One region of the Mycobacterium sp. IDUB_21 genome, then DNA from elsewhere that is predicted to be linked to it. Evidence: riboswitches for the same ligand, from Rfam matches in the RefSeq annotation. Region 1 holds a riboswitch; each other region holds the start of a gene.

Evidence for each region. A riboswitch is a leader RNA that binds a small molecule or an ion and turns the genes downstream of it on or off. The one in region 1 is predicted to bind magnesium.
Region 2: another riboswitch for magnesium. It lies ahead of ACZYY4_RS08250 (Rv1535 family protein); the one in region 1 lies ahead of ACZYY4_RS12700 (PE family protein).
Region 3: another riboswitch for magnesium. It lies ahead of ACZYY4_RS10750 (PPE family protein); the one in region 1 lies ahead of ACZYY4_RS12700 (PE family protein).

Annotation. Positions count from the first base shown of each region.
Region 1 is NZ_JBVAXQ010000007.1:141,369-151,221, reverse strand. Features, by position in the region: gene ACZYY4_RS12740 (TetR/AcrR family transcriptional regulator) at 1-114, shown strand, start outside; gene ACZYY4_RS12735 (hypothetical protein) at 108-764, opposite strand; gene ACZYY4_RS12730 (DUF1906 domain-containing protein) at 764-1,546, opposite strand; gene ACZYY4_RS12725 (HD family phosphohydrolase) at 1,611-2,201, opposite strand; gene ACZYY4_RS12720 (LLM class F420-dependent oxidoreductase) at 2,251-3,171, opposite strand; gene ACZYY4_RS12715 (SDR family NAD(P)-dependent oxidoreductase) at 3,182-4,006, opposite strand; gene ACZYY4_RS12710 (acyl-CoA thioesterase) at 4,006-4,968, opposite strand; gene ACZYY4_RS12705 (TetR/AcrR family transcriptional regulator) at 5,113-5,766, shown strand; M-box (ykoK) riboswitch at 6,153-6,325, shown strand; gene ACZYY4_RS12700 (PE family protein) at 6,612-6,911, shown strand; gene ACZYY4_RS12695 (PPE family protein) at 6,926-8,131, shown strand; gene ACZYY4_RS12690 (carotenoid biosynthesis protein) at 8,206-9,063, opposite strand; gene ACZYY4_RS12685 (DUF1906 domain-containing protein) at 9,164-9,853, shown strand, end outside.
Region 2 is NZ_JBVAXQ010000004.1:210,343-220,195, reverse strand. Features, by position in the region: gene ACZYY4_RS08255 (MFS transporter) at 95-1,843, shown strand; M-box (ykoK) riboswitch at 2,077-2,256, shown strand; gene ACZYY4_RS08250 (Rv1535 family protein) at 2,484-2,678, shown strand; gene ACZYY4_RS08245 (hypothetical protein) at 2,689-2,967, opposite strand; partial or broken gene ACZYY4_RS08240 (HAD-IC family P-type ATPase) at 3,119-7,460, opposite strand; gene ACZYY4_RS08235 (hypothetical protein) at 7,471-7,980, opposite strand; gene ACZYY4_RS08230 (exodeoxyribonuclease III) at 8,070-8,891, opposite strand; gene ACZYY4_RS08225 (N-acetylglutamate synthase, CG3035 family) at 9,035-9,853, opposite strand, start outside.
Region 3 is NZ_JBVAXQ010000005.1:329,103-338,955, reverse strand. Features, by position in the region: gene ACZYY4_RS10765 (PPE family protein) at 1-777, shown strand, start outside; gene ACZYY4_RS10760 (PPE family protein) at 793-2,127, shown strand; gene ACZYY4_RS10755 (PPE family protein) at 2,133-3,479, shown strand; M-box (ykoK) riboswitch at 3,605-3,791, shown strand; gene ACZYY4_RS10750 (PPE family protein) at 4,233-5,429, shown strand; gene ACZYY4_RS10745 (MgtC/SapB family protein) at 5,451-6,173, shown strand; gene ACZYY4_RS10740 (NAD(P)/FAD-dependent oxidoreductase) at 6,206-7,414, opposite strand; gene ACZYY4_RS10735 (sterol desaturase family protein) at 7,485-8,387, shown strand; gene ACZYY4_RS10730 (LysM peptidoglycan-binding domain-containing protein) at 8,500-9,066, shown strand; gene ACZYY4_RS10725 (Rv1815 family serine proteinase) at 9,188-9,853, shown strand, end outside.

The DNA.
Region 1 (9,853 bases):
GGCATCCTGTCGTGGGCCGTGATGGGCGAGACCACGCCCGCGCAGGCCGAAACCGACATGCGGCGCGCATGCGAACTGCTGTTGGCGCCCTGGTCGGCGAGTAGTGCTCAGTGAGGTTCGCGAGACATCGCCAGCGCCGTTCCGAGGATCCAGGCGAACAAGAACGCCGGCATCGCCGTGATCGACAAGCCTTCCAGCGACAGCGGACCATCGTCGGCGATGAACGCCAGCAGCAGCAACGGATGCACCGCGGCTGCGGCGAGTGCGAGGTGCGCGGTATACCGCGGTAGCACCCGATGGACGTACACCGCGACCGCGAACGCCCCCAGCGCCACCGCGGTTGGCATGCCCGACATGGCCAGCAGCCCGAAAGCCAGGTCATAGAGCAGCCCCGCGATCTCGGGGCTGTGGTTTTCCCGGTAGAGCAACAGGTCGAAAGCGGTGAACCCGCTCAACAGCAAGGTCACGCAGGCGATGAAACCACCGGCGAAGCACAGCGGAGCCATCGACCTCACCGGGAGCCGGTCGCGCAGGTACGTCCACACCGCGGCGCCGAATACCAGCCAGAGCGTGACGCCGACCGTGTTGAGCAGCATGGTCACGACCAGTTGCTCGTGGTGTACCACGGCCCACTGTGCCACATCGGTAGCCGGCGTTTGGGTGTCCGGGAACGACCAGATCGGATACACCACGAGCGTGAGCGCGGGAAGTGCGAATCCGAGGATGCCGGACCACCGCGCCACCCGCGCTGCGTCCCACGCCATCAGCGCGCCAGATCCCACTGGCCGAAATCGGCCGCCAGCACGTCGTCCACGTCGACGTGGATGTCGTCGATCATGAAACCCGGATCGGTTGCGGTGACGATCTCTCGCTGAAAGAGCACGGCCGCAGGCTCACGTTCGCCGCCCGACCACGCCCTGGTCTGCCATGCCCACCGGAAGCCAGAACTGGTCGAGTGCCCGACCACATCGTCGGCGATCGCCCAGGAACACTGGCGGGCACCGCCATAGATTCCCGTGCGCTGAGACCCCAGCACCGAATTGATGCCACGAAACCACTGAACTGCCAGGCCTTTCCACGTCTTGGAGTCGATGTCTTCATCGACGCTGAAGTAGATCGGCGCGCTTTCCGGCCCGCCGGCACCGGTGTGCAGCCGCAATGCCGTCCGGGCGTCGGCCACGCCCCCGTCGTAACCGCGGGTGAAATCCGACGGCGACGACGTCCATCCCGGCTTGCCGAACTGGTAGCAGCTGACGACCTGCAGGCCGGCGGCGCGGAGTCGGTCGGCATAGTCGCGGGTGACGGGCTTGAAATCGAATGTGGCACCCGGGCGCAGTTCGGAGACGTAGACCAATGCCCCGTCGAAGCCCGCCGATTTGAGCTGCTCGGGCGCAACCAGCCGGTCGGCGAAATCGACCAGCCGCAGCCCCTCGGCAGCAGCCTTCGGAGCACCCAGGACCGCCCCGAAGGCGCCCGGCACGGCCACGGCCGGCGCCAGCAGGGCGGCATACCGCAGGACTTCGCGCCGTGAAGCGAATGGCGTCACAAGGGGAAGGGTAGCCGCGCTACTCCGGGGCCGGGGCCGATTGTCGACGGCCCCGGTCGAGCGGTCAGCGTTCTTGTCCGGCGTGGCCGGAACGGACCAGTGCATTGCCGGGACGCAAGAAGCCGGGCTGCTGTAATCGGCGGACTGCGCGCACCACGCCCGACGGGATCACACGCTTGAAGAAGATGCCGGCGTCGAAGGCTCCGCGCACCTCGCTGACATAGGACCGTGGGAGGCCAAACCGGATAAGGCCCTGGCTCACGTCGACGAGGTCGGCCCGGCGAACGGCTTCTACCAGTGGCGCATAGGGACGGGACGGACCGTAACCGGCCAGCCGATGATGCTGGGCGATGATGAGCGCCAACTCGTCCGACCACGCCTCGCGGCCGGTCTTCTGAAGCCATGAGTCCTGCGCCTCGATCGACGGCACAAGATAGTCGATCGTGTCGAATGCGGCCAGGTCGTGAAACGCTGCGGCGATCGCCAGCTTGTCGTCGCGGTCGGGGCCATCCGGTGTCAGCGCGCGGGCAAAATTGATGATCCGATACACGTGCGCTTTGTATGCGTCCCAACCGATGTCGTCACCCCCAGCTCGGTGGCGGTGAGACTCGAGGATGTCCTCGGCCAGCGGCACGCTGTGGACGATCTTCGGCACAGTCACAACGCCACCCTAGCGCTGGCACGGCGCGCCTGACAGAGGCGCTCTAAACCTTCTTGACCACCTCTACGCCGAATTGTTCTATCGCCTCCAGCGCGTGGCCGAGGCTGTCACCGGGCACGGCGACCTGAACCCAGGTGACCCCGACATCGGTCAGACACCCCAGACCGTCCAGGTAGGCGCTCGCGTCGAAGTCGTCGTACCCGAGACGGCCGCCGGCCAGATTCGAGAAGCAGATATCGATGGTGGCCCAGTCTCGGCCCGCGTCGTCGCAGCGTCTCTTCAAGTCTTCGATGCCTGCTGCCAACGCCTCGGTGGAATCCATCGCGGCGGTGCGGGCGGTGCTGGCCAGACCGGCCGGCGCGGCGAACGGCGCCCATCCGTCGCCCCGGGTGGCGACCCGTTGCCGCGCCCTCCCGGTGTTTCCACCGATCCAGATCGGCGGACACGGACTGCTGACCGGGCGTGGATGCGCGGTGATTCCCCGGGCACGGAAGTGCCTGCCCTCAAACGAGACGTCGTCGCCGGTCCAGATGGCCCGGATGACGTCGAGGCTCTCTTCGACCAGCGCGGTTCGCTCGTCGAAATCGACGCCCAACGCTGCGAATTCGCCTTTGAGATAGCCCACGCCGACGGCCAGGGTGAACCTGCCGCCGGAGAGTAGATCCAGCGTCGCACCCGATTTCGCGACAACGAACGGGTTGCGGTACGGAAGGACGACGACGTTCGGTATGAACCGGATCTTGCTCGTGTGCGCGGCTGCGAATCCCATTGCCACGAAAGGGTCGAGGCTGTCGTGTCCGCCGGCGTCGAGCCAGCGTTGGGTCGGCGCCGGATGGTCGGTGAAGCCCATGGCGCCGAAGCCGGCGGCTTCTGCAGCCCTTGCAACGGTGCTGACTCCCTGCGGGGAGACCAGTTCCGGGTCGCATGGATGAGTGATGATCGGATAGGTGAACGCGAACCTCATACGGTTCCTTTCAACTCTGAGACTCCTGCCGCGGCGGCCCGAGCATGTAGTCGCCACTGACCGGATGGTGATACCACCCACCCGCCGCGTGCGTTCCGCCGTCGACGTGCAGCGTCTGGCCGGTCACATAGGAACTCAGGTCACCGGCCAGGAAAACGGCGGCGCCGGCCATTTCGTCGACGTGGCCGGGGCGTCCCATCGGGATCATGTGATGCGCGTTGGCCAGCATCTCGGCCGAGCCGACGCGCTCAATACCTTCGGTGAGGGTGAGGTCCGGGGCCAGGCAGTTGACCCGGATGCCGTGCGGCGCCAATTCCAGCGCCGCCGTTTTGGTGAAGTTGATGACGCCCGCCTTCGCCGCGGCGTAGGCCGCGTAGCCGGGCGCGGCACGGGTGCCCTCGATGGTGGCGATGTTGATGATGCTCCCCGACGCGCCGTGCCGCACCAGTGCGGCGGCAACGCGCTGGGTGCAGAGCAGAACCTGGGTGAGGTTGGAGCGGATCAGCGTGTCCCACCCCTTCGTCGTGGTTTCCAGCAGCCCCGACGCAAACACGCCGCCGGCGTTGTTGACCAGGATTGTCGGTATACCCACCGTCGCAATGGTTCTGGCCAGTGCCGCGTCGACTTGCTCCTCGTTGCGGACGTCGGCCGCGCAGGCGAGGCCCCCGACCGTCGTCGCAGTCTTCTCTGCGGTCTCGGGATCCTTTTCCCAGATCACCACCCGGGCACCGAATTCGGCGAAGGTCTCGGCAATGCCCCGGCCGATCCCGGAACCACCGCCGGTGATGACGGCTACGCGGCCGTCCAGGGCCGAAGCATCCTTGCGCAGAACCATTAGCCACCTCCCGGTGTTGACGTACGGGTCAGCTCGACGATCGGCCGGACGAGGACTTCTTGGGCGGTGCTGGCCACGTGGCGGCCGGCGGCGTCGACGACGGTCCCGTGCACCACAGCGCGGTGGCCGGCGGCGGCGACGGTCTGCTGGGTGTAGAGATGCCACTGATCGAAGCGCACCGGACGGTGCAGCCAGACGGTGTGGTCGAGGGTCAGGCCACGATGGGTGGCATAGCCGACACGTTGGGGGTGGGCCCGAAAGGCCGTGTCCACCAGCAGGTAGTCGCTCGCGTAGGCGAGCATGGCGGCGTGTGTCGCCGGCCCGCCGTCGACCGCACGGGGCAGGCGCATCCACAAGGTGCGCGGACCACTCGCCTGGGTGCCACCGAGGAATATCGGCGCTTCGGCCATGCGCATTTCCAACGGTGGCGGCGTATCGATCCACGTGCTTGCCGAGCCGGCCAGGTCCGCCGGCGCCTGCTGCGCCCAGTGCTGCAGCAGCGGAAGAGCTTCCGGTGCCGTCACCGACCCCTCGACGGTGACGGCCTCGGAGCTCTCGGGATTGGCGTCGAAGGACACCATCGCGGTCACCAGCGTCCGGCCTGCTTGCTCTACGACGACGTGGCGTGCCGACATCGAGCGCCCGTCGCGGGTGCGGTCGACGACGATGTCCAGCGGCGCGGACGAGTCGCCGGGACGCACAAACATTGCATGGATCGAATGCGGAACGAGCGCGGTGACTGTGGCGGTGGCCGCGGACAACGCCTGGGCGACGAGCTGACCGCCGAAGATTCGGCCGAACCTGCCGGGTTCGCTGCCCGCCCGAAATCGATCGGCGCCCACCGGTTGCAGCGCCAGCACCTGCTGCAGCTGGTCGAGTGCGCCGAGCGTGGCGGCTTCCAACGGGCTACCGGAGCCGATGAGGGGTCCGGTGAAGTCCGGTCGGGCGGATGCTTCGGGCATCGGCGTCGGCCTCACCGCATCCTCCTCGCCGTACGCTGCCGGCGCGCGCGCTCGGGGCCCAATGGGAGAACCGGCTTGTGGACTGTCGGTCCATTTAAGTAAAACGTTTGACTTAGGTCAAGTGAGCGATGTTCACTGACTCCCATGCCGACACCGGTGCACAGCCCGCGGTCCGCCCGCACCGACAGCACACGGGAGGCCCTGTTATGCGCGGCTGAACGGCTGATCGCCGAGCGCGGAGTCGAGGCCGTGACCCACCGCCAGATCGTCGTAGCCGCCGGCCAGGGCAACAACGCCGCGGTGGCCTACCACTTCGGCACCAAGAAGGATCTGGTGCGCGCCATCGAAGCCAGTCACGCCGGGCACATCGAAGAGCTGCGCACCACCCGGATCACGGCCACCGGTGATTCCGCCGAACTGCGCGACTGGGTGGGTTGCCTGGTGCAGCCGCTGACCGATCACCTGGCGTCGCTGACCGGGCCCACCTGGTATGCGCGATTCGCCGCCCAGGTGATGACCGACCCCACGTATCGCCGAGTGGTCGCAAAGAGCGCCCTGGAGTCGGAGACGCTGCGCCGGGTCATCGACCGCATCGGCCAGGGCGTCCCCGACCTGCCCAAACACGTTCGCGTTGAACGCAAGATCATGATGCGCACGATGCTGCTGTATACCTGCGCCGAAATCGAACGCGGATTCGCCGAAGGCAGCAAGGGGCCCCGCCCGGACTGGCCGGGCGCCAATCAGGGCCTTGTCGACGGGATCACGGGTCTGTGGCAGGCCCCGATCACGGGTCGGTGACAGCCAGGCGGTGCTGGATCGTCGCTGTGGCATTGCCAACCCGGACGTCCCGGGGTTCACTTGCTGCTTCAGTCGGCTTGATTCGGCCTGCATTGTGCGCGTGAATAGTTCGCTCCCACACAACCCTCAGCTACTTCGTACGAGTCGCACCGATTGCCGCGCTGCTGGCATGGTGTCGTCCGAACGTTGCAGGCACGCAGGTCGTTTCGACACACATTTCGCGATTTCAGATGCACGGACTGCGCAGTGACTTGTCGCCTATCAATGAAATATATTGGCACTCAGTTGCTTTCAAACGTACCGACGACTGTCGACCGGGCCATCGACACGCTGGTAGCGCAGCATTCGAGTTGACTCCCCGCGCGGTTGATGCCACCATGGCCGCGAACGCACCTCGCTAGGTGAGGCGTCTGTACGGATACAGGCCACTGACCTCGAACGTCGAAAGACGCCCAGGGTCAGGACAGCTCTTCCCGGCTTAAGGGTTGAGCCCAAGTGGCTTCCGGCTCATGGCCGGATACGCCGTGCAGTGCCAAAGCTCTGACGAGAGGGGTGCCGGCCGGCTGATCTGTCGGTCCGGCTCACCCGCTGTGCACACCGCAATGGCATCCGCGTGTGCCCTGGCTCGGAGGAGGTGAGAGCGACATTGAGTCTTAGCGATAGTCCTTATCCGAGTTCGACGAGCATTTCGTTCAACTCCGGCCCCGGCGCCACTTCCACCCTCTGAATCGGTTTGCGCCGTTCCGCAGCAGCGCTGTCTGCCCTCAGGGACCAGCGCGGTATCTGCGCGCGAATTTGATGGTGTAACGGTGCAATTCGTCATGTCTTCTTGAAGGAGAGCTTCGATGTCTTTTGTGTCTGCACTGCCCGAAGAACTGACTGCGACAGCGGCTGACCTGCGCGGTGTCGGCGATGTGTTAGCTGCGCAGAGCGCCGCCGCCGCGGCGCCGACCACTGGCGTGGTTCCGGCCGCCGCCGACGAGGTCTCTGCGCTGACCGCCGCTCAATTCGCCAGACACGCGCAGATGTACCAGGCGATCAGCAAGCGGGCTGCTGTGGTGCACGAGATGTTCGTGAACACGCTGCAGCGCAGCGCCCAGTCCTACGCGGCGACCGACGCTGCCAACGTTATCTCGGTTTACTGAAAGGTTTTTGGGTGATGGATTACGGATCGCTTCCACCGGAGGTCAATTCGGCGCGGATGTACGCCGGACCCGGGTCCGGGCCGATGCTCGCCGCCGCGTCGTCCTGGAACCTGCTGGCAGCAGAATTGCGTTCGGCGGCAAATTCTTTCGAATGGCTGGTAACGGGTCTCGCCAGTCAAGGCTGGTGGGGGCCCTCCGCGTCGGCGATGATGGCCGCAGCCGAGCCATACATGACGTGGATGAGCGTGACCGCCGAGCAGGCTGAGCAGACTGCGGCGCAGGCCTATTCCGCCGCCGATGCCCATGCGTCGGCCTACGCAATGACGGTGCCGCCGCAGGCCATTGCGACCAACCGTGTGCTGATGACGGCGTTGGTCAAGACCAACGCTCTGGGACAGAACACCCCCGCTATTGCGGCGACCGAAGCCCGCTACGGTCAGATGTGGGCACAGGATGCGGTCGCGATGTACCGCTACGCCGCCGCGTCGGCCACCGCCACACAACTGAGCCCATTCCCCGCTGCGCCGGAAACCACCAGGTCGGAAGGGGAAGACGGGCCGGCCGGCGCCAGTCCCGACGCCGCCAAAACGCACTCTCAGGTGCCGAACGCCTTACGGAACATGGCCTCACCGGCGGACGGTACGCGGCCGTCGGATCCCGATTGGCACTGGACGAAATTCTTCGACGGCCTCTTCGACGGAACGTGGGGCCACGACGACGGGTCCGGCTTGAATATCAATGCCCAGTTGTGGAACACGATTGCCGCAACCGGAATCTTCGACCCTGGCGGGAACATCGAGGGCATGTCGGGCCTGGCCACGCTCGGGTTTCTGGCACGAGGTATGGATGGAGGCGCAGTTGCCCTTTCCCGTGGCGGGCTCGACGCCACGCCAGGCATGACACTGGCGTCCACGGCAACAGCCGGGGCGGAGAGCGCCGGCCGCGCTGTCGGCGGCGCAGGCTCCCCGGTGTCGGCCGGCGTGGGCCGAGCCACCCTGGTCGGATCGTTGTCCGCGCCGCCCAGCTGGGCAGCCGCTACCCCGGCGGCTGCTCCCACCGCCGGAACGGGCAGCGGCTGGACAGTCAACCCGGAGAGCAGGTCGATGACCGCGATGCCTCCCCCGGTGCCCTCGGGTGGCGGCGGGCGCAGCGGCGGTTTCGGTACGCCGCGCTATGGCGTCAAGCTCACCGTCATGCCGCGTCCCACCGTGGTCGGGTAGGCATGCCGATTGCGCATCGACTGGCGTCCCTCGCAACAAAGACGGAACGGAGTCGCCGCCGTGCGGTGCGTGCTCTAGGCGGCGCTCTCCAGCTTGCCTTGGCATACCCGCGCTGCGGCGACAACCGCCACCAGGGCCATCGTGAACCACGCCGTCGCAGAGGATGTCTCGTAGATATCAGACAATGGCACAGACCTGCCGCCCTGGATTGTCGCCGAGGCATCACCAACGCGCAGCATCTCGAGGTTCACCTGCAGTGCCAGTCCGAACCAGATGACCGCCGGTGCCAACAGAACCGATCGGGCCGACGCGGCAGGTACCCGGCGCCACCGCCGCTCGACCAACGAGAACATCTGGAACAGCACCCATCCCGTGATCACCCAACCGAAATAGTTGCTCAGCGGAACTCCGAGGGCGCCACTCGGTGACGCATAGGAGTACAGGCCGCGGGCATAGGCCGTGATCGGATCGATCACCAAGTCGTATCCGCCGAGGATCAGGGTGGCGACGACGGGCGTCACCACCACCTGCAAGCGGCGGTTGGCGTACTCGCCCACGATCACCCGGGCCAGCATCCACGCCAACCAGGCCAGAACCACCCAACCGAGCACCACCACGAACGGCACCCCGAGCAATCGGGGTCCTTCCAGGTGATGAACGTAGGAGCCGAAGGGAAAGCCGGTCGCGACACTGCACGCCTCGAATCCGAACGACACGACCAGCGCGATGGTGAAGTAGCCAATGACTCCGACCGGCTTGTACAACGTGAGCGTATGGAACAACACGAACGCGGCCAGTGCGCCGCCCGAGACAGCCTCGGCGGCAGCATGTATCGGGGATCCGGAGCTCAGCGCGGCCGTCATCGTCGCGGCGGACCACAGCGCAACGATGCACCAGCCGCCAAACATCTGCCACCGAGCGCGCGTCGACACAGACGCATCGTATACAGCACCCCGGCGCGCGCGGGCGATAGATCGAGCGGGCACGGCGAGGCTACACCGTTAACAGCAGCCACATTGTTAACATCGGCCGATGCAGGATTTCCCGAGGACCGACCAGCCTCGGCGCCCTATTTCCCGTCGTGACGCGCTGCGGTACGCATCCGCGGCGGCGCTCGCCGGGCTCGCTGCGGCGGGCGCGGGGGCCGGCGCACCCACGGCGTCGGCCGCCGCTCCCACGTTGATCGACTACGCCATGCGCCAGATCCCCGCGCAGGACATCCGGGCCGCCGGCCATGCCGGGGTGATCAACTACGTGTCGACGTCGCGTCCCGGCTCGTCCTTCGGCGCCAAGCCGATCACCCGTCCCTACGCCGAGTCGCTGACCGCCGCTGGGCTGGTGATCGTCAGCAACTACCAGTACGGCAAGCCGGGCGGCACCGCACCGTCGGACTTCACCCGCGGGTTCGCCGGCGGCGTCAGCGATGCGCAGACCGCCTGGCATCTGCACACCGCGGCAGGTGGTGGCCGCAGTGCACCGGTCTTCTTCAGCGTCGACGATGACATCAATCGCGACACCTGGAACACGGTGGCGCTGCAGTGGTTTCGGGGAATCAACTCGGTGCTGGGAGTGCAGCGAACCGGAGTTTACGGTGGCATCAATGCGTGCCGGTGGGCGGCTGCCGACGGTGTCATCGGGAACTCGCGCACGCCGGGGCATCGCTGGGCGTGGCAGACCCGGTCCTGGTCAAAGGGTCAGGTGGACCCCGCAGCGGTGCTCTAC
Region 2 (9,853 bases), on a different contig from region 1:
GGCATCAGCTGCGCGGGCGGGCATCGCAGATTAGGTATCCGATCCTTTGCATAGCTAACATATGTGCTTTGGGTGAGAAGACGCAGGAGAGTCAATGACGGCGCAAGTCGAGAGGGCTAACAGCGACCTCGGCGCCGTGGCGACCGCCGGTCGCCGCTTGCGCTACGGCCGCGATCACCCGCGCTACAAGTGGATCGCGCTGTCCAACACCACCTTGGGCGTGCTGCTGGCCACCATCAACGGCTCGATCGTGCTGATCTCTTTGCCGGCCATCTTCCGCGGCATCGGGCTGAATCCGCTGGACCCGGCGAATGTCAGCTACCTGCTGTGGATGCTGATGGGCTACCTGCTGGTGTCGGCGGTGCTGGTGGTGTTCTTCGGCCGACTCGGTGACATGTTCGGCCGAGTGCGCATCTACAACGCCGGCTTCGTGGTGTTCACGGTCGCGGCGATCGCGCTGTCGATCGACCCGTTCGACCTCGGTCCCGGCGCCCAATGGCTGATCGGCTGGCGGGTGGTGCAAGGGATCGGTGGCGCGATGCTGTTCGCGTCGTCGGCGGCGATCCTCACCGATGCGTTCCCGGCCAATCAGCGCGGCATGGCGCTGGGCGTCAACCAGGTAGCGGCGGTCGCCGGGTCCTTCGTCGGTCTGCTGATCGGTGGGCTGCTGTCGGAATGGGATTGGCGGGCGGTGTTCTGGGTGGGGGTCCCGATAGGAGTGCTGGGCACCATCTGGTCGATGCGGTCATTGCACGAACTCGGTGAGCGGGCACCGGCCAAACTGGATTGGGCAGGCACCGTGACACTGGCGCTCGGCCTGACGGTGCTGCTGACCGCGATCACCTACAGCATTCAGCCGCACGGGGATTCACCCACCAGTTGGACCAGCCCCGCCGTACTGGGTTCGTTGGCGCTCGGGGTGGCGCTGCTGGTGCTGTTCTGCGTCATCGAACTGCGGGTGGCCGCGCCGCTACTGGATGTGCGACTGTTCGCGATCCCGGCATTCGGGATGGCAAACGTGGCCGGGTTGCTGTCGGCGGTCGGGCGCGGCGGCCTGCAGTTCATGTTGATCATCTGGCTGCAGGGCATCTGGTTGCCGCTGCACGGCTACAGCTTCGAATCCACCCCGCTGTGGTCGGGTATCTACCTGCTGCCGATGACGGCCGGCTTCCTGCTGGCCGGACCGGTGGCCGGGTTGCTGTCCGACCGGCACGGCGCCCGGCCGTTCACCGTCGGTGGGATGGTGCTGATGGCTGCGACGTTCGTGGCACTGGTCTTGCTCCCGGTCGACTTCGACTACCGGATGTTCGCGGCGCTGGTGTTCCTCAACGGGCTGGGCGGCGGAATCTTCACCGCGCCCAACAGTGCCGTGATCATGTCGAGTGTGCCGGCCGATCAGCGCGGAGCGGCGTCGGGTGTGCGGGCCACGTTCTTCAACGCCGGCACGTCGCTGTCGATCGGCGTGTTCTTCTCGCTGATGGTGATCGGGCTGGCCAACACGCTGCCCGCGGCGATGGGCGCCGGGCTGCAACAGCAAGGCGTGTCGGCTGCGGTCGCCGATCAGGTGGCCAATACCCCGCCGGTGGGCAGCCTGTTCGCGGCCTTTCTGGGTTACAACCCGATCGGCGAGCTGCTGGGGCCCTTCGGCGCCCTGGATCAGCCGGGTGTCGATGCCCAGGCGCTGACCGGGCACAGCTTTTTTCCGCAGCTGATCTCCGGGCCGTTCCACACCGGGTTGGCGGTGGTGTTCGCCGCGGCCGCGCTGATGATGGTGCTCGGCGCGCTGACCTCATGGATGTCGCCGGGGCGCTACGCCGCCGAACCCGTCAACCTGAGGGACTGAAACCCGACGTGCGTTTCGGGCCGGTCGTCGCCGTTGGTGTTGCGGGGGCGCCGGCTTGGAGGGATATACGTTGAATGCGCCTGCAGTGCAGGCATATTCGCGCGGAATCCACCCTGGCCTCAGAGCCGCCGGCATCGCCGCAGAATCAACCAGCCGGGCGTCCGCGCCGGGACGACACGCCCGGGTCGCGATGGAGTTGACCCGTCCGCCGTCCTCGGGCACTATGGAGCCTGCAAGCACCTCGTTAGGTGAGGCGTCTGCACGGACATAGGCCACTGACCCCGAACGTCGAAAGACGCCCCTGGTCAGGACAGCTCCTCCCGGCTTAAGGGTTGAGCCCAAGTGGCTTCCGGCCTGTTTTTCAGGCCAGGACACGCCGTGCAGTGCCAAAGCTTTTACGAGAGGGGTGCGGTCTTCCGACGTTCTGTCGGAGCTGCCTCCAAGCATGCGGTGGAATTGGTACGCACAAGCGTGCCCGCGACCGAGAGGGGGTGAGGGACAAATGAGTTCCGGTGATAGTCCGAGCCGATATTTGACTTCAGTTCCGTCCCCATCCGCACGGTCGCATACCGCCTCCAGCTGAGCCACGATCTGGCCTCCAGTTGAGCGCGTAGCGACGTTACGCGACTAGGAGGCCATCATGGTTGCGATCGCTTACACCGACATCACGACGCCGGCTCCGCGTGCCATCAGCACCGCGAAGAAGCTGGACCGCCGTCCTGCCGCGCCTACTTCAGACCCGGTGGTCGACATGACCACCCGGCTGCTCAGCGGTCCCTTGAACCAGATGTACGCACTCCTGTGGCGCGTCGGGGTTCTGACCGTAAACGACTGAGGTCAGGCGTCTACTCGGCGTCTTCCAGTGCCTCACCGAGGTGCTCGAGGACTTCGCTGCGGTGGTTGTTGGCCAGAATGTGGCCGGCAGCCACCGCGGCAGCCACTGGCCAGTCGATGATTTCGAACGCCGCCAGCAGCGCCAGCCCGCCGTAGTAGGCCAGCTGCTCGGGACGCGGCACCGTTACCTTGCCGAACAGAGGCAACTCGATCGCGAAGCCCTCCGCGTCGCGGATGTGGGCGACCGCTTCCCGTTGCGATGCGGTGCGCCGCGGCTTGTCCGCCATCATGAGCCTCCTGGTGGCGACGGGTCGCCGGATGATCGGGCCGCGGCCGTTCCGCGGCGAGAGTCAGTGTCCCCATTGTGCACAAGTCGCAGCCGCGGCGCGGCGTGGCCGTTCGACATCGGGGTACCGTCGGGCCGGCGCGGCCCGGGCACCATGTACTCGGTGGGCTTGGCTGCGGTGCCCTGCGAACCGGACAGCAGCCTGGGCACCACCGCCGCGCCGACGGTGGCCACCGTCGCCGTACCCAGTGCCTGCGCCCAGCCCAGCGGGCCCAGCGGGGTGCAGCCCAGCAGCTGACTGACACCCGGGATGGTAATCAACGTCCCCATCACGCCGAGCGAACCGACCGCGGTGAGCACCACCAGGGGATCGTGCGAATCGAGCAAGGTCTGGCCCAGCTGGGCGGCGACCAGTGACACCAGGGCGACGGTCGAGGCCCGCTGCTGCCGGCCGGTGAACGACGCCAGCGCCCAGGCGCCCACCGCAGCCGACGCTGTGGTCACCCCGCGCACGGCCACCGTGCGCCACAACGCGTCGGGGTCCGGGCCGCGAGCGGTGGAGGCCGCGGACTCACTCAGCTCGCTCACCGCCAGCGCGGTCGCCGGCAGCGCATCGGTGAGCATGTTCACCAGCAGCAGCTGGCGGGCATTCAGCGGCGAGCGCCCGGTGATGGCGCTGCCGATGATCGCGAAGGCCACCTCGCCGGCGTTGCCGCCCAGCAGCACCGCCACCGCCGCCTGCACCCGCTGCCAGAGCTCTCGGCCCTCGTCCAGGGCGTCGAGCAGCGTTTGGATCTGTCCGTCGAGCAGCACCACGTCGGCGGCGCTGCTGGCCGATTCACTGCCGTGCGCGACGACGGCCATCCCGACGGTGGCGGCCCGGATCGCCGCGGCGTCGTTGGCGCCGTCGCCGACCATCGCCGACACCTTGCCGGTGCGTTCCAGGGTCTGCACGATCTGCACCTTGTTCTCCGGTGACATCCGGGCGAACACCACCCGCTCGGCCACCGCCTGCTCTTGACCCTTGCGGGACAGCGCGTCCCAGTCCGTTCCGCTCATCACCTGCTCGGGGCCGACCTCCAAACCCAGCTCGCGTGCGATCGCGGTGGCGGTGACGGGATGGTCGCCGGTGATCAACCGCACCGGAATCTGGCGGCGGTCCAGCTCGGCGAGCAGTTCGGCAGCCTCGGGCCGCGGCGTGTCGGCGATCCCGAGCAGTCCGACGAAAGTCAGCCCGGCGCGGCAGAATTCGCCGATGTCGTCCGGATCCGGGTCATCGCCGAGGGCTGCCACCTGAGCGGCGGAGAGTTCGCGTCGGGCCACCGCGATCACCCGCAGGCCCTCGCCGGCCATGCCCAAGACCGTTTTGCGGATCGCCGGATCGCCGCCACAGGCGGGCCCCACGACCTCCGGGGCGCCTTTGACGGTCAGCTCGGCGCCGTAGACCGAAGCCGAGTAGCTGCGGCCGGACCTGAACGGCAGGTGGGCGACCTCTCCGCGATCGGGGTCTACCACGTCGGCCGCCACCGCGGCCTCGACGATCGCGGCGTCGGTGGCGTGCACCTGCCGACCGTTGGTGGTCGGGGCGGCCTGGGCCGCGAACGCCAACACCTGATCGGTGGAGTATCCCGGCGCCGGCTTCACCTGCGTCACCCGCAGCCGGTTCTGACTCAGTGTTCCGGTCTTGTCGAAGCACACCACGTCGACTCGGCCGAGAGCCTCGACTGAGCGTGGGACCCGAACCAGCACACCAGATTTGGACAATCTGCGGGCGGATGCCTGCTGTGCCAGGGTGGCCACCAGCGGCAGGCCCTCGGGAATCGCCGCGACGGCGATGGCGATCCCGGACGCCACCGACTGGCGCAGGCCGATCCGCCGGATCATGCCCAAGCCGGTGACCAGGCTGCCGCCGGCCAGGCTGATCCGCCAGGCTCTGCCGGTCAGCAGGCTCAACTGGTGCTGCAACCCGACCGCGGACTGCTCGCCCGCGACCAGGTCGGCGGCCCGGCGACTGTAGGTGTCGGCTCCGGCTGCGGTCACCAATACCAGTGCGGTGCCGGTGATCACGGTGGTGCCCGCGTAGATCATGCACTCCCGGTCGGCCAGATCCGCTCCCGGCGTGGCCTCGACCTGCTTGACCACCGACAGTGATTCGCCGGTCAGCGACGACTCGTCGACCTCGAGGTCATCGGCGTCGACCAGTCGACCGTCGGCCGGCACCACCTCGTGCGAGCGGACTTCGATCAGCTCCCCGGGTTGCAGGTGCTCGGCGATCACGTCGCAGTAGGTCCGGTCTTCGGGTGTGGCGCCCAGGATCACTTTGTGCGCGGGCGCCACCTGGTCGTCGAGCAGGACGCTGAGCCGACGCTCGGCCACCAGTCGCTGCGCGGCGGCCAGCATCGCGTTGCCGCCCAACACCGAACCGACCAGCATCGCGTCGACCGGTGAACCCAGCACGGCGCTGGCCGCGGCCCCCAGGGCCAACACCGGTGTGATCGGGTCGGACAGTTCACCGCGGACGGCCTGGGCGAACTGCCAGAACAGTCGGGGCGGTGCGGTCCGCTGGGCGCCGCGGCGGGCCAGGTCGACTGCCGCGAGCGCGGCCGCCGCCGCGGGAGCGTGGTGGGCCTCAACCGGGATCTCCAAGTCTGGCGGGGGAAGTACCGCCCGGACCTGGTCGACCGACATCGCGTGCCACTCGTGCACGGCCGCCGGGCGGGGCGTCGCGGCGTCCACGGCGCGCCGGGCCAGCCAGTAGCCCGACAGCGCGCCGGCCGCCGCTCCGGTGGTAACCGGGCCCGGCCCGCGACCTCGCACCCCGGGCAGCATCAGCAACGAACCCAGAATCGAAGCACCGGTGGAGATCTCCACGCCACGGCGGCTGGCGGAGCGGGCCGCCGGCAGCGCGTGCAGCACCCGCCACACCGCAGCCAGGTCGGTCAGCAACACGTCGGCACACCACGGTGGAGCACCCTGTCCCGGGAGCATGCCCAGCGCCACGTCGGCCGCTGCCAGTGCCTGCACGGCGGCCGTCGACAGCACCGCGACGTCGTGACCGTCGGCCTGATAGGCGGTCACCGCAGCGGCCAGCGCCTCGTCCACCGACGCCCCGTCCAGCGGACGGATGTCATCGAAGATCGGCCGCAGTTCGCCGAGCATCTCAGCCTCGATCGAGACCACCTCGACGTCGGCCTGCCGGGCTTCGGTCACCACCGCGGCGGCCAGCGGCAGCAATGCGGGCTGGAACGACGCCTGCACGCCGGCGCGCGGGCCGACCCGATGCCAGCCGGGTTTGAGTCCGGCGTCGCTCAACCGGGCTTGGGCTTGCACCCACACGGCGCGCAGCTCGTCGTCGTCGGCACCGCGCACCTGCATCACCCGCAGGGTTTCGCCGCACAGCACCCGCGGGTCGATGACCACGGTGTCGACCCGGTCCAGCTCACGCAGGCTGCCCGGCCGCAACACCACCACTCCGTGCTGATCGGCCAGACCGCGGCCCAGAGTCGCCGCGAACGATTCCCGCGCGGTGCGGGTCGCCTTCGGCGCCATCACCGTCGCGGCGGTGCCGGCCAGATCCGGGCTGCGGGTCGCCGCCCAGATCACCCCGGCGCCGGCGGCCTGCACCACAGAGGTCCGGTCCAGATGCCGTTCGATCGGACCCGGCGGGCGGGGTGCCGGCCGCCGCGGGGCGACCACCGGCGGATGCTCGGCGTACTCGGCGAGCTCCGGTTCGCGGCGGCGCCAGGCGCGCTCGGCGGCACGTTCCTCCCCGGCGCGCATCGCCTCCACCGACAGGTCCACCGCCAGCGAGGTGGGCGCGGCGTTGAGGGTGTGCACGGTGGCACTGGCCAGCGACAACAGCGCGTCGGTGGCCTGTTTGCCGATGTTGTCCTCCAGCAGTGCCCGCAGGCGCGGCTGGTAGTTGACGACGGTGACGCCGGCTTCCAGTCCGAGCGGCAGGCCCGGCAGGCGCAGCAGCCGGCCCACGGTCGCCAGGCCAAGACCTGCGACGTTGGCGCCGACCGTCAGCGCACGCAGCATCTGCGTCATGCCGTCGCCGGGCAGGCTGGTGGGCGCGCTGCGCTGGCGGGGGGATACCCGCCGGTACTGGATCTCGACGTCGGTGACCACCCGCAGCAGCTCGCGCATCGACACCACGCCGGGATCGGCCGAGTCGAGACCGACCACCAGGCGCGAAAGCGGGTGGTTCAGCCGGACCGAGGTGACCCCCGGCAGGCTCCGGGCGGCGGCCAGCACCGTGGTCGCCACCTCGTCGCCGGCGGCTCCGTCAAGCCCGCGAACCTCGACCCAGGCCCGCTCCGGGCTGCGAAAGCAACGCCGGTTCAGGGCTGGGCCGGTGTCGTGAGCTGGGCTGAATGTGCCAGCCACTCCGGCTGCGGTCTGGACCGATGCGCCGACCAGGGCGGACGTGAGTTGGACACCGAAGTTCGCTGCGCGCAGCGCAGGAGAGTGCCTGATGGCACGACCTAAATCCACTCGGGCCCGATCAGTGGCGCGCGCGAGCGCTGCTGCTGCGGGGCGACCGCGCTGTTGACTTCTTGGGCTGCGGGCTGCGCCGCGAGGCTGCCGAGCTCCCTGAGCCCGCCGGCTTCACCGACTTCAACGGCCGGGCCGCCGAGGTCTTCGAAGTCCCCGAGGTCTTCGAGGTCCCCGAGGTTGAAGCCTTCGCCGGAGCCTTCGCCTTCGCCTTCGACGGTGCACTGCCATCGGACCGGTTCAGCTGCCTGAGCACCAGTGCGGTGCCCCCCACCGCCACTAGGAGTGGCCATTCGACCAACCCGGCGACGCCGAGGGCGCCCAGGGTCAGTGCGGCTGCGGGGGTGGAGTGGCTTCCGGTGCTCAGACCGCGTTGCGCGCCGCCGGCCGCGCCCTTCAAGCCGCCGATCGCCCCGTTGAGTGCAGCCCCGCCGATCGCGCCGGCCGCCTCGGTGGTCATGGTCGCCGCGCGGGTTGCCGCCCCGGCCACCTTCCGTACCGTCACTGCGACGGCGTTCATGGGTATTCCCTGCCCTTCAAATGAGCAAATTGGTTAACCCGATCCATCCTATGCGCATTTCGGCGGACCCCGCCGAATCCACAAGGAATTCATATAACTGGGGTTGTGCGAGCCGGTTGAATGTCCACCAGTACCGGCGCGTGGTCGCTGGGCGACTTGCCCTTGCGTTCCTCCCGGACGATCTCGGCGTGTGAGACCCGGGTCGCCAGCGCGGGGGAGCCCAGGATGAAGTCGATGCGCATGCCCTGCTTCTTCGGGAACCGCAACTGGGTGTAGTCCCAATAGGTGTAGACGCCCGGGCCGGGCGTGAACGGCCGCACCACGTCGAGGTACTGCGCCTCGGACAGCGCGCGGAACGCCGTGCGCTCCGGCTCGGAGACGTGCGTCGCGCCGTCGAAGAACTCCATGCTCCACACATCGTCGTCCTGCGGGGCGACGTTCCAGTCGCCCACCAGCGCGATCGGCGCCGACGGGTCGTCGCGCAACCAGCCTTCGGCGGTATCGCGCAGCGCGGCAAGCCATTCCAGCTTGTAGACGTAGTGCGGGTCATTCAGGGCGCGTCCGTTGGGCACATACAGACTCCACACCCGCACCCCGCCGCAGGTGGCGCCCAGTGCCCGCGCCTCCACCGCGGGGTCGGTATCCGGCTTGGCCCAGACCGGTTGGCCGGCGAACCCGACCTCGATGTCGTCGAGGCCGACCCGGGAGGCGATCGCCACCCCGTTCCACTGGTTCAGGCCCACATGAGCCACCTCGTAGCCCAGCTCGTGGAACGGCAGCGTGGGGAACTGCGCGTCGGTGCATTTGGTCTCCTGCATGGCCAGCACGTCGACCTCGGCGCGGGCCAGCCAATCGGTCACCCGGTCTACCCGGGTGCGGATCGAGTTGACGTTCCAGGTAGCCAGTCGCAGCGCAGTCACGCAGCCACCCTAGATCGATGGCGGCGACCCGCGGCGCCCGACTTCGTCGTGCTTGCGATCACCGCTAGATCGATGGCGGCGACCCGCGGCGCCCGACTTCGTCGTGCTTGCGATCACCGCTAGATCGATCGCCGCTACGAAAGCAGTCGGGCATCGAGGTAGCGGGTGCGATGCTGGCCGGCGAATCCGACGGCCTCGCAGAACGCGAACGCGCCGGCGTCATCGCTCGGCACCTGGGCGTAGCCGCGGGTGGCGCCCCGGTCGAAACCCCAGGACTGCAACGCGGCACAGATCGCCCGCCCATGACCCTGCCGACGCCGGTCGTCGGAGACCCGCAGCGCCGACGCACCCAGCCAGCGGGTGCCGTCCGGAGCCTCGGTGACCGCCGCCCGCCCGACCGCAACCCCCGGAATCGAGGCGAACACCACCTCGCCGTCGCTCACGGCGGTCAGCGCGTCGACCGGCTCCACAGCCTCGCCGGACGACGCCAGCCAGCCGGCGTCGGGTTCGGCGGCCAGCACCACATCGCCGGCGGGCGCGCCACCGGGCAACTCGCGCACCAGGGTGCGGGTCTCATACCGCGTCGGGATGTCCTCCGGCAGCCGCAGCAGCCGCTCCGGCACCGCCAGGCATGGCGGCAAGCCGCGCTGCGCATACCAGTCGATGATCGCCGGCACAGTATTGGTGTGAGCGAACATATCAAGGGGCACAGCGGAATTGGCTTCCAGCCCGGCGCCGGGTGTGGCCCGCAACATCCAGCCGTCGAGCCACTGGTGTTCGCGGCCCGGCCAAGCCAGCGCGGCAGCGTGCTCGACGGACCGGATCGCCGAGTTCTTCACCGGTCGATCGGTCAGTCGGCGCACATAGAGCACGTCGGAGTGCCGGCAATCGTGGATCGCCCCGTCCGAGGAGCGGACCCGCACCAGCGGCCCGGTCTCCACCAGGTGCCCCAC
Region 3 (9,853 bases), on a different contig from region 1:
ATGTACGGCTACGCCGGCGCATCGGCAAGTGCCACCGCCCTGTCCGCGTTCGCCGCGCCGCCCCAGACCACCAACCCGGCCGGCCTGCAAGCGCAGTCCGCGGCAGCCACCCAGGCTGCGACCGGAGCCGGTGCCGAAGCCCAGTCGTCGTTGACGCAGCTGATCTCGATGGTGCCGCAGGCGCTGCAGAACATGGCGGTGTCCGGGCCGGCCGCTGCGGCCGACCCGACCTCGCTGTTGGATTTCCTGGCCGGCCCGCTGTCACCGATCTCGCTGTTCGGGATCGGTGGAATCCCGTACCTGCTGGCGATCCAGTGCGTGCTGCTGCCGATGAACGGGGCGAACGTGGTCTCCTCGGTCAACCGGGCGATGGGGCCCAAGCCCTGGCTCCCGGAGCCGTTACCGGCTCAGGCGCTGGCCGGGGCGCGGCTGGCCGGCACGCCGATGCCGACGGTGTCGGCCGGGTTGGGCAACGGCGGCTCGATCGGACGAATGTCGGTGCCACCGGGCTGGATCGCCCAGACCCCGACCGCGAAGGCCGTCGCCGCGGTGTTCCCGGAGGCCGGCCCGCAAGCCGTCGCGGCGATTGCCGCCGAGGGTGAAAGCGGGCTGGCCGGTGACCTGGCTTTGGGTGGCCTGGCCGCACGGGCCATGAGTGTCACCGGGGGAGCCGCCGGACGCGGAGTCGGCGGAGCGACCGGACTGGCGGCGGCGAGCAAGCCCAGTAAGCCGAGCAAGGCGACCATCATCGTGATTCCCCCCTCAGCAGAGGACTGAAGCGCGGTGCCGGGCATGGACTTCGCAGCGCTGCCACCGGAGATGAACTCCGCGCTCATGTATGCCGGCCCGGGGACCGGCCCGATGCTGGCTGCGGCCAGCGCATGGCGGGGGGTGGCCGGAGAGCTCGGCGCGGTGGCCTCGTCCTACCACGCGGTGATCGCCGAGCTCATCGGGCAGAGCTGGTTCGGTCCGGCATCGCAGTCGATGGGGGCCGCGGCGACGCCGTACGCGGACTGGCTCAGCACCACCGCGACAGCGGCCGAACACACGGCGAGCCGGCTGATGCTGGCCGTGAGCGACTTCGAGCAGGCGTTCGCCGCAACGGTGCCACCCCAGGTGATCGCGGCGAACCGCAGTCAATTGGCGGCTCTGACGGCCTCGAATGTGGTCGGGCAGAATGCGATGGCGATCGCGGCGACCGAGGCCGAATACGAACACATGTGGTTACAGGACGCGATGGCGATGTACGGCTACGCGGCCCGCTCGGCAGCCGCGACGGCGGTGCAGCCGTTCACCGCGCCGCCACCGGTCACCGATGGGGCGGCCGGACAGGCTGCTGCGGTCACCCAGGCCACTGCGGGTGGTACCCAGAACCAGCTGTCCCAACTGCTGAACGCCATTCCGCGGGCACTACAGGGGCTCTCCGGCTCCGGGGGTGCGCAGGCCTCGCCGGCCGATGCACTGGCCTCGGCGCAGAGCACCGACCCGGTGGCGCAGGGCGCCTCCTATATCGAGATGTTGACCCGATCGATCTTGCCCGCCAACGACACCAACATCTCGGTGCTCTACGGCATGGGGCAGTATGCGCGCAACCTCAACACCGACCTCGACATCTCCCAGGCGACCGGCGGCCGGGCCGGATTCGGTTCCGGCACACCGGCGCTGAGCGCCGCTGAATCGACGGCTCCGGCCGGCGGCACCCGGCCGCCGGTGGCAGCGAGCACCGGGAACGCGGGCGTGGTCGGCAAGCTCGCGGTCCCACCGGCCTGGACCGAATCGGTGCCCGAGGCGACGACCACCGCGGCCGTGGCACCCGGCACGGCCCCGGTGCCCGCCGCCGCGGCACCCGCAGGACATGGTGCCGGCGTGGCGGGTGCTGGTCTGGCCGGTCTGGCCGCCGGGCGGTCTGGCCGCCGGCGGGGACGCGGTGACCGGGGGGAGGCGAACAGCGAGCGGATCGCCGACCAGCTCACCGGCGCAGGAGAGGTACGACACTGGCACGTCGAGCCGGGCGGACTCAAGAGCCTGCTGGGTGAGGTTGCCGGGCAACCCGGTGTCCACGAGGTCTATTTCGACACCGCCGAGCAGGTGCCGCCCGACACCGGACCGCAGCCGGGCCGGGGGTGATCGGAATGGATTTCGCCGCGCTGCCGCCGGAAGTCAATTCCGGACGCCTGTATGCCGGCCCGGGCTCGGGGCCGATGCACCTCGCCGCGACGGCGTGGGCTCGGCTGGCCACCGAGACCGGTTCGGCCGCCGGGGCTTACCAGTCGGTGCTGACCGGCTTGACCGACGAGGGGTGGCTGGGACCGGCCTCCGAGTCGATGGCCGCCGCCGCCACACCGTATGTGGCCTGGCTCAACGCCACCGCGGCGTCGGCCGAGCAGGCCGCCGCAGGCGCGACCGCGGCCGCGACCGCCTTCGACGAGGCCTACGCGGGGGTTGCACCGCCGCCGGTGATCGCGGCGAACCGCAGCGCGCAGTCGACGCTCGTCGCGACGAATGTGCTCGGGCAGAACAGCGCGGCAATCGCGACGCTGGATGCCGAGTACGCACAACTGTGGGTCCAGGACGCGATCGCGATGTACGGCTACGCGGCCCAGTCGTCGGCGGCCACCACGCTGACCCCGTTCACCCAACCGCCGGCCACCACCGACCCCTCGGCATCGGGCCGGCAGGGGGCGGCAGTCGCGGCGGCCACCGCCGGCAGCGGGCAAGCTCAGCTGTCGCAGCTGATCGCCGCGGTCCCGCGGGCGCTGCAAGGACTGGCGCCGGCGGCGGCCTCGCTGCAACCCGCAGCGGACACCAGCACGCTCACCCTGTCGCAGCTGGTCTCCTACTTCCTGATCCTGCCGAAGAGCATTGTGCCGTTCAACGATGCGATCAAGACCGTCCTCTACGGCTTGATCCAGTACTCCCGCAACCTCAATACCGACCTGGATATCGCCGCGGCCACCGGTGGCAGGGCCGGGTTCGGTTCCGGTGCAACGGCGTTGGCCGCGGCCGAAGCATCCGTACCGGCCGGCCCCGGACCGGTGTCGGCCGGAGCGGGTAACGCGGGCACGATCGGCCGACTCAGCGTCCCACCGAACTGGGTGACGACTGCACCGGTGGCCAAGATGGCTGCCGCCGCCTTGCCGGGTACCGGACTGGCGGCGGCACCCGCCGCGGCGGCCGCCGCCGCGCAGATTCCGACCGGTGTGTTCACAGACTTGGCCCTGGCGAGTCTGGCGGGACGGGCACTCACCGGGGCCGCGCCGCGGAGTCATCCCGCCGCGGCGATGAACGGCCATGCACAGAGCCGGCTGGAACGCCTGGTCACCGAGCTGGCCGGCACCACCGACGTCCAGCACTGGCACGTCGACCCCAGCCGCCTGGACAGCCTGCTGGAAGAACTCGCCGAGCAGCCCGGCGTGCATGCCGTGCACGTCAAACCGGACGGTCGCAGCGGCCCCGGTCAGGATCGGCAGCCCAGCTGATGCCGGTGCGATTTCTGGCCGAAGACAAGCTGATTCGCAGTCGGCGCCGGCCAATCTCCGCCAGGAGGCCCGCGACCCGCCGCGCCTGATTGACCCGGCCCGCCGGCTGGTGCACTATGGTTAAGCAAGCACCTCGTTAGGTGAGGCGTCTGCACGGATACAGGCCACTGACCCCGAACGTCGAAAGACGCCCCGGGTCAGGACAGCTCCTCCCGGATTAAGGGTTGAGCCCAAGTGGCTTCCGGATCTGCGTACTTTGCGCAGGTCAGGACACGCCGTGCAGTGCCGAAGCTCTGACGAGAGGGGTGCGGTGTCTGTCCGGCTGTTTCCGGGCGACTTCACCTCTTTGTGCACACGTGCAGGCACCCCCGCGTGCCCAGGCCCAGAGGAGGTGAGAGCGACATTGAGTCCGAGTGATAGTTCCTATCCGAGATCGGCGGTCGTCTCCCTCAATCTCGGTACTGCTTTCACCATCTGATTCTCACCGGCGCTGAACTCGTCGTCTGGCGTGACTTTCGTTCGCGGAATACGCCAGGCTTCGGCATGTCCTGAAAACGCTTGGTAACTCGGCCTTTTCGTCGAGCAGCGATTTCGGCCGACATGCCCGGCTCCGGCATGTCGCCATGACCGGCTGACCCGATCTTTCGTTCCTCTGACCTACGGATGCAACGCGTATCGGGATATCGACGTGCCTGCACACCCGCAACAAACCCAGTCATCTGGAAAAGCCACTGATCAAAAAGGAGCAATGCCATGGACTTCGGAGCATTTCCGCCGGAAATCAACTCAGCTCGTATCTACACCGGGCCCGGCGCGGGACCGATGATGGCCGCCGCGGGGGCCTGGGACATGATGGCCGCCGAACTCGGTTCGGCCGAGGCCGCCTACCAGTCGGTCATCAACGGACTCATCAGCGAAGGCTGGATGGGGCCCGCTTCCAATGCGATGGCCGCCGCGGCAGCGCCCTACGCGGCGTGGATGGGCACCACCGCCACCCAGGCCGAGCAGGCCGCCGCCCAGGCCAAGGCGGCCGCTGCGGCGTTCGAGGCGGCGTACGCGATGACGGTGCCGCCGCCGCTGATCGTCGCGAACCGTTCCCAGCTCGCGCTACTGGTGGCCACCAACGTCCTGGGCCAGAACGCCGGGGCGATCGCGGCAACCGAGGCGCACTACAGCCAGATGTGGGCCCAGGACGCCTCGGCCATGTACGGCTACGCGGCGGCGTCGGCGGCGGCCACGAAGGTCACGCCGTTCAGCTCGCCACACGAGGTGGCCGACCCGTCGGCGCAGGGCACCCAGCAGGCCGCGACCGCCCAGGCCACCGGTACGGCGGCTGCTTCGAACGCGCAATCCACACTGTCCCAAGCGATCACGAACACGCCGCAGACATTGCAGGGTCTTGCGGCGCCGCTGCAACCGCCAACAACGGGCGCCGAGGGGATCAGCACGGGCGATCTGACCAATGGATTGACCAACCTGATGAGCAGCTCGTTCAGCCCGATGAGCGCGGCCGGGATCTCCGGCTTCGCCGCCGACATGGCGGTGGTACGTGGTGCTGCGATCGCTGCGGGTGATCCGCTGGGCTTGGGCGCGATCGACCCGTTCACGCCGATGCTCGGAGCACTGGGCGGCGGACTCGGCAGCGGGATGCACGGCCTGGGCGCCGGGTTGGGCGGTCTGGGCACCGCCTCAGCGACGATGAGCCAGGCGTCGATGGTCGGGGGACTGTCGGTGCCGCAGGCGTGGGCTGCGGCCGTCCCGGCCACCGGTCCCGCCGGCGGCGTCGCGGCTACCGGGTGGACTGTGGCCACGCACGCCCCCCAGGCGGGCGCGGCCGGGATGCCGGGCGTGCCGATGGCCGGCGCCGGGCAGGGCCGCAGCTACGGATTCGCCGCCCCGCGCTACGGCTTCAAGCCCACGGTGATGGGTCGGCCGGTGGTCGCCGGTTAGGGCGTGTGACAGGGTTAGCTCATGCAGACGCTGAGCGTCGCCGAGTTCACGCTGCGACTGGCCGTCGGGCTGGGCTGCGGTGCGCTGATCGGGCTGGAACGGCAGTGGCGAGCCCGGATGGCCGGGCTGCGCACCAACGCGCTGGTGGCCGCCGGCGCAACGCTGTTCGTGCTGTACTCGATCGCCGCCGGCGACACCAGCTCCACCCGGGTCGCCTCGTATGTGGTGTCGGGGGTGGGGTTCCTCGGCGGCGGGGTGATTCTGCGGGAGGGGTTCAACGTCCGCGGTTTGAACACCGCGGCCACCCTGTGGTGCTCGGCCGCCGTCGGCGTGCTGGCGGCGGCCGGGAACCTGCTGTTCGCGGTGATCGGTACCGGTGCGATCGTCGGCACCCACCTGTTGCTGCGGCCGCTGGGCCGGCTCATCGACCGCGACCAGCACGTCGAGGAGGACGAACCGCAGTCGCCCTATCAGGTGCAGGTGATCTGCCGCCCGAAGTCCGAGAAGTATCTGCGCGCCCAGATCGTGCAACACACCGCCGGCAACGACCTGGTGCTGCGCGGGATCCACACCGGCCCGGCCGCCGGCGACAACATCGCGCTCACCGCATCGATGATGTCGGACAACCGGGCGCCGGCCCGGCTCGAACGCCTGGTCGGCGAACTGTCCCTGCAGCCGGGCGTCTACGCGGTGCACTGGCACGCCGAGGACCAGCTTGTCCTGCCGCCGTCGGCGGCGGACTGACGCGGGCCGGTCAAAGGCCGGTCAAAGGCCGATCAGCGGCCGGGGTCCGGCCGGTCCTGCAATACCGGCGCGGCCGCGGCCAGCAGCTCCGTCCGGTCGCCGCCGGCCGGCGGGTAGATCCGGTGGGTGTTGATCACCCGCTTGGTGGCCTTGGCGGCGTCCCCGTGCGCCACCAGGGTGCGTTCCCAGCCCTGCGTGTAGACCGCCCCGGCCGGACCGAGGTCGACAACCGTGACGTACCAGGGAATCCGCAACCGCAACATCGGCTGACCGAGCAGTTCACCGACGACGTTGTAGCCGGCGTAACGCCCCATCGGCCGGCCGTGCTGGCACGACATCACCGACAGGTGCTCGTCGTCCATCCGCGCCGCGGCCACATCTCCGGCGGCGAACACCGCGGGCACCCCGACCACCCGCAGGTAGTCGTCGACCGGCAACCGGCCGAACCGGTCGAGCGGTACCGGCAGCTGCGAGGTCAGCGGGCTGGCACGCATGCCCGCACACCAGATGACCGTTGCTGCCGCAAGCACCTCACCGGAGGACAGCGTCACGTGGCGGGCACCCACCTCCGTCACCCCGACACCGGTTCGGATCGCGATGCCGTTGTCCCGCAATGCGGTTTCGATCACCGGACGTGCCGAATCGCCCATGTCCGAACCGACGTGGTCGTTGTGGTCGACCAGCACCACCCGCGGTGCGGCGGCGGGCCCGAAGATCGCGGCGAGCCGCCGCGGCAGTTCGCAGGCCGTCTCGATACCGGTCAACCCGGCCCCGACCACCACCACGGTGGCCGCCTCGGGGCCCGGCGCACCGGCCGCCAACCCGCGCAGGTGGCGATCCAGTGCGGTGGCGCCGTCGAAGGTGTCGACGTCGAAACCGAACCGGGCCAGGCCCTCGATCTCGGGTTCGGCCACCCGACTGCCCGAGGCCAGCACCAGGGCGTCATAGCGGTACGTCGTCCCGTCCGATGTGGTGATCCGGTGTGCGACGGTGTCGATTCCGATCACCTCCGCGACGACGTGCCCAATGCCTACCGGGTCGAGCAGACCGGCCAGCGGGATGCGGCAATCGCGAAGGTCGGCCTCATAGTTGCGCACCCGGATGTCGTGAAATGGGTTGTGGCTGAGGACGGTGATGTCCACCGTTGCAGGGGCCACCCCGAGTTCGTCGAGTCGGCGGGCGGCACCGAGTGCGGCCCACAGGCCGGCGAAACCGGACCCGATGACGATCACGTTGGGCATGGCTGCCAGTCAACACCAGTGCACGGCGGCGGAAGCGGGCTCTAAACTGCTAGCACGGAGGTGAACCACGGTGGATGCGATCGCTGGTGTGTGGTCGGTGTTGCCCGCGCAGATGCGTGACCCGGTGCTTTTCGCCATTCCGTTCTTCGTGCTGCTGCTGACCCTGGAATGGCTTGCGGCCCGCAAGCTCGAAGATCTCGAACGCGGGTCCTACCGCGCGAGGGACGCCTGGACGAGCATCTCGATGGGATTGGTCTCGGTGGCCACCACCGCAGGCTGGAAGCTCATCGCGCTGCTCGGCTATGCGGCGATCTACACCTACCTGGCGCCGTGGCAGCTGTCGCCGAGGCACTGGTACACCTGGGTGATCGCGATCCTCGGCGTGGACCTGCTCTACTACTGCTATCACCGCGTGGCGCACCGGATCCGGCTGATCTGGGCGACCCACCAGGCGCACCATTCCAGTCAGTACTACAACCTGGCCACCGCGCTGCGGCAGAAGTGGAACAACAGCGGTGAGATCCTGGCGTGGATCCCGTTGCCGCTGCTGGGAATTCCGCCCTGGATGGTGTTCGCGGCGTTCTCGGTGAACCTGATCTACCAGTTCTGGGTGCACACCGAACGGATCGACAAGCTGCCGCGGGCCGTCGAGTTCGTCTTCAACACACCGTCGCACCACCGAGTGCACCACGGGATGGACGCGGAGTACCTGGATAAGAATTACGGCGGCATATTGATCATCTGGGACCGGATCTTCGGCAGTTTCACTGCGGAGCGGTTTCGTCCGCACTACGGGCTGACCAAGCAGGTCGACACCTTCAACATCGTGCGGCTGCAGCTCCACGAATACGCCTCGATCCTCGCCGATGTGCGTGGCGCGACCCGGTGGCGTGATCGGCTCGGATACGTTTTCGGTCCGCCTGGCTGGCGGCCCGCATGGTCGGAGTCGTCTTCGGCGACCCTGGGACAATGAGGAGCGCACCGACCGGTGTTCGCATAGGCTTGCGAGGTCGCATTCGAGCGATGACGCCCCGGCGGTTTCGGCCGCGGCGTGACGACGAGAAGGGAACAACGTGGCACAGAGCTTGGGAGACACGCTCACCGCAGGCAAGAAGCTCGTCAAGGGCGAGTCTCTGACCTCCAATAATGGGGCGTACACCCTGACACTGCAGGACGACGGCAACCTGGTGTTGGCATCGCGCGGCAAGGCTGTCTGGTCGTCCGGCACCAACGGCAAGGACGTGGTGCGCGCCGAGGTGCAGTCGGACGGCAACTTCGTGCTGTACACCGCGGACGAGCCGATCTGGCACACCGACACCAAGGGCAAGAAGGACGTCAAGCTGGTGTTGCAGGACGACCGCAACCTGGTGCTGTACGCCGCCGACGGCGCGGCCTGGTCGACCAAGACCGAGACCGACGCCCCGCCGCCCGCCGAAGAGCCGAAGGCCGAAGAAGCTCCCGCGGCTCCCGCGGCGCCCGAGGCTCCCGCGGCTCCCGCTGCGCGCAAGTACACCGTGGTCTCCGGTGACACGCTGTTCGCCATCGCCGAGCGGTTCTACGGTGACGGCAACAAGTACCCGCAGATCGCGGAGGCCAGCGGTATCGCCAACCCGGACCTGATCCACCCCGGTCAGGAGCTGACGATCCCCTGACCACCGCTTGAGGCCGACGCGGCGGCCCGGAACCCATGGGACCGGGCCGCCGCGCTGCGCCGATGATCACAGCGGTCAACCCGGCCGGACCGAAACCGGCCCCCAACGAGCGGAGTCGACGGTGCGCGGGCGCATTGTGCGGGTGCTGACGGTGATCGCCGCGGCCGTAGCCACGGCCGCGGCCCCGGCGATCGGCACGGCTCGGGCAGATCCGGTGCTGGTGTTTCCGGGGATGGAGATCCGCCAGGACACCCATGTCTGCACCCTCGGCTACGTCGACCCGGGCATGCGCATCGCCTTCACCGCCGGCCACTGCCGGGGCAGCGGTCCCGTCACCGACCGGGCCGGCAACGTCATCGGCTCATTGGCGACATTCCGCGACAACACCCCCAACGGTGCGACCGTCAACACCGACCAGGTGATCGCCGACTACGAGGCGATCGTGCTGGCCGACGGCGTGGCCACCAACGACATCCTGCCCGGCGGCCTGCGACTCGAGGCCGGCCCGGACGACGCGGTGGCTCCCGGAGAGCCGGTCTGCCACTTCGGCATCGTCACCGGAGAGACCTGCGGAACCGTCGAACGGGTCAACAACGGCTGGTTCACCATGACCCGCAGCGTTCGCAGCCAACAAGGCGATTCCGGTGGCCCGGTCTATGCGATCCGCGGCCCCGGCTCGGCCCGGATCGTCGGGTTGTTCAACAGCGTGTGGGGGGAGTACCCCGCCGCGGTGGCGTGGTCGGCGATCTCCCAGCAGGTCCGCGAAGACGTCGGCGTACCAACCATT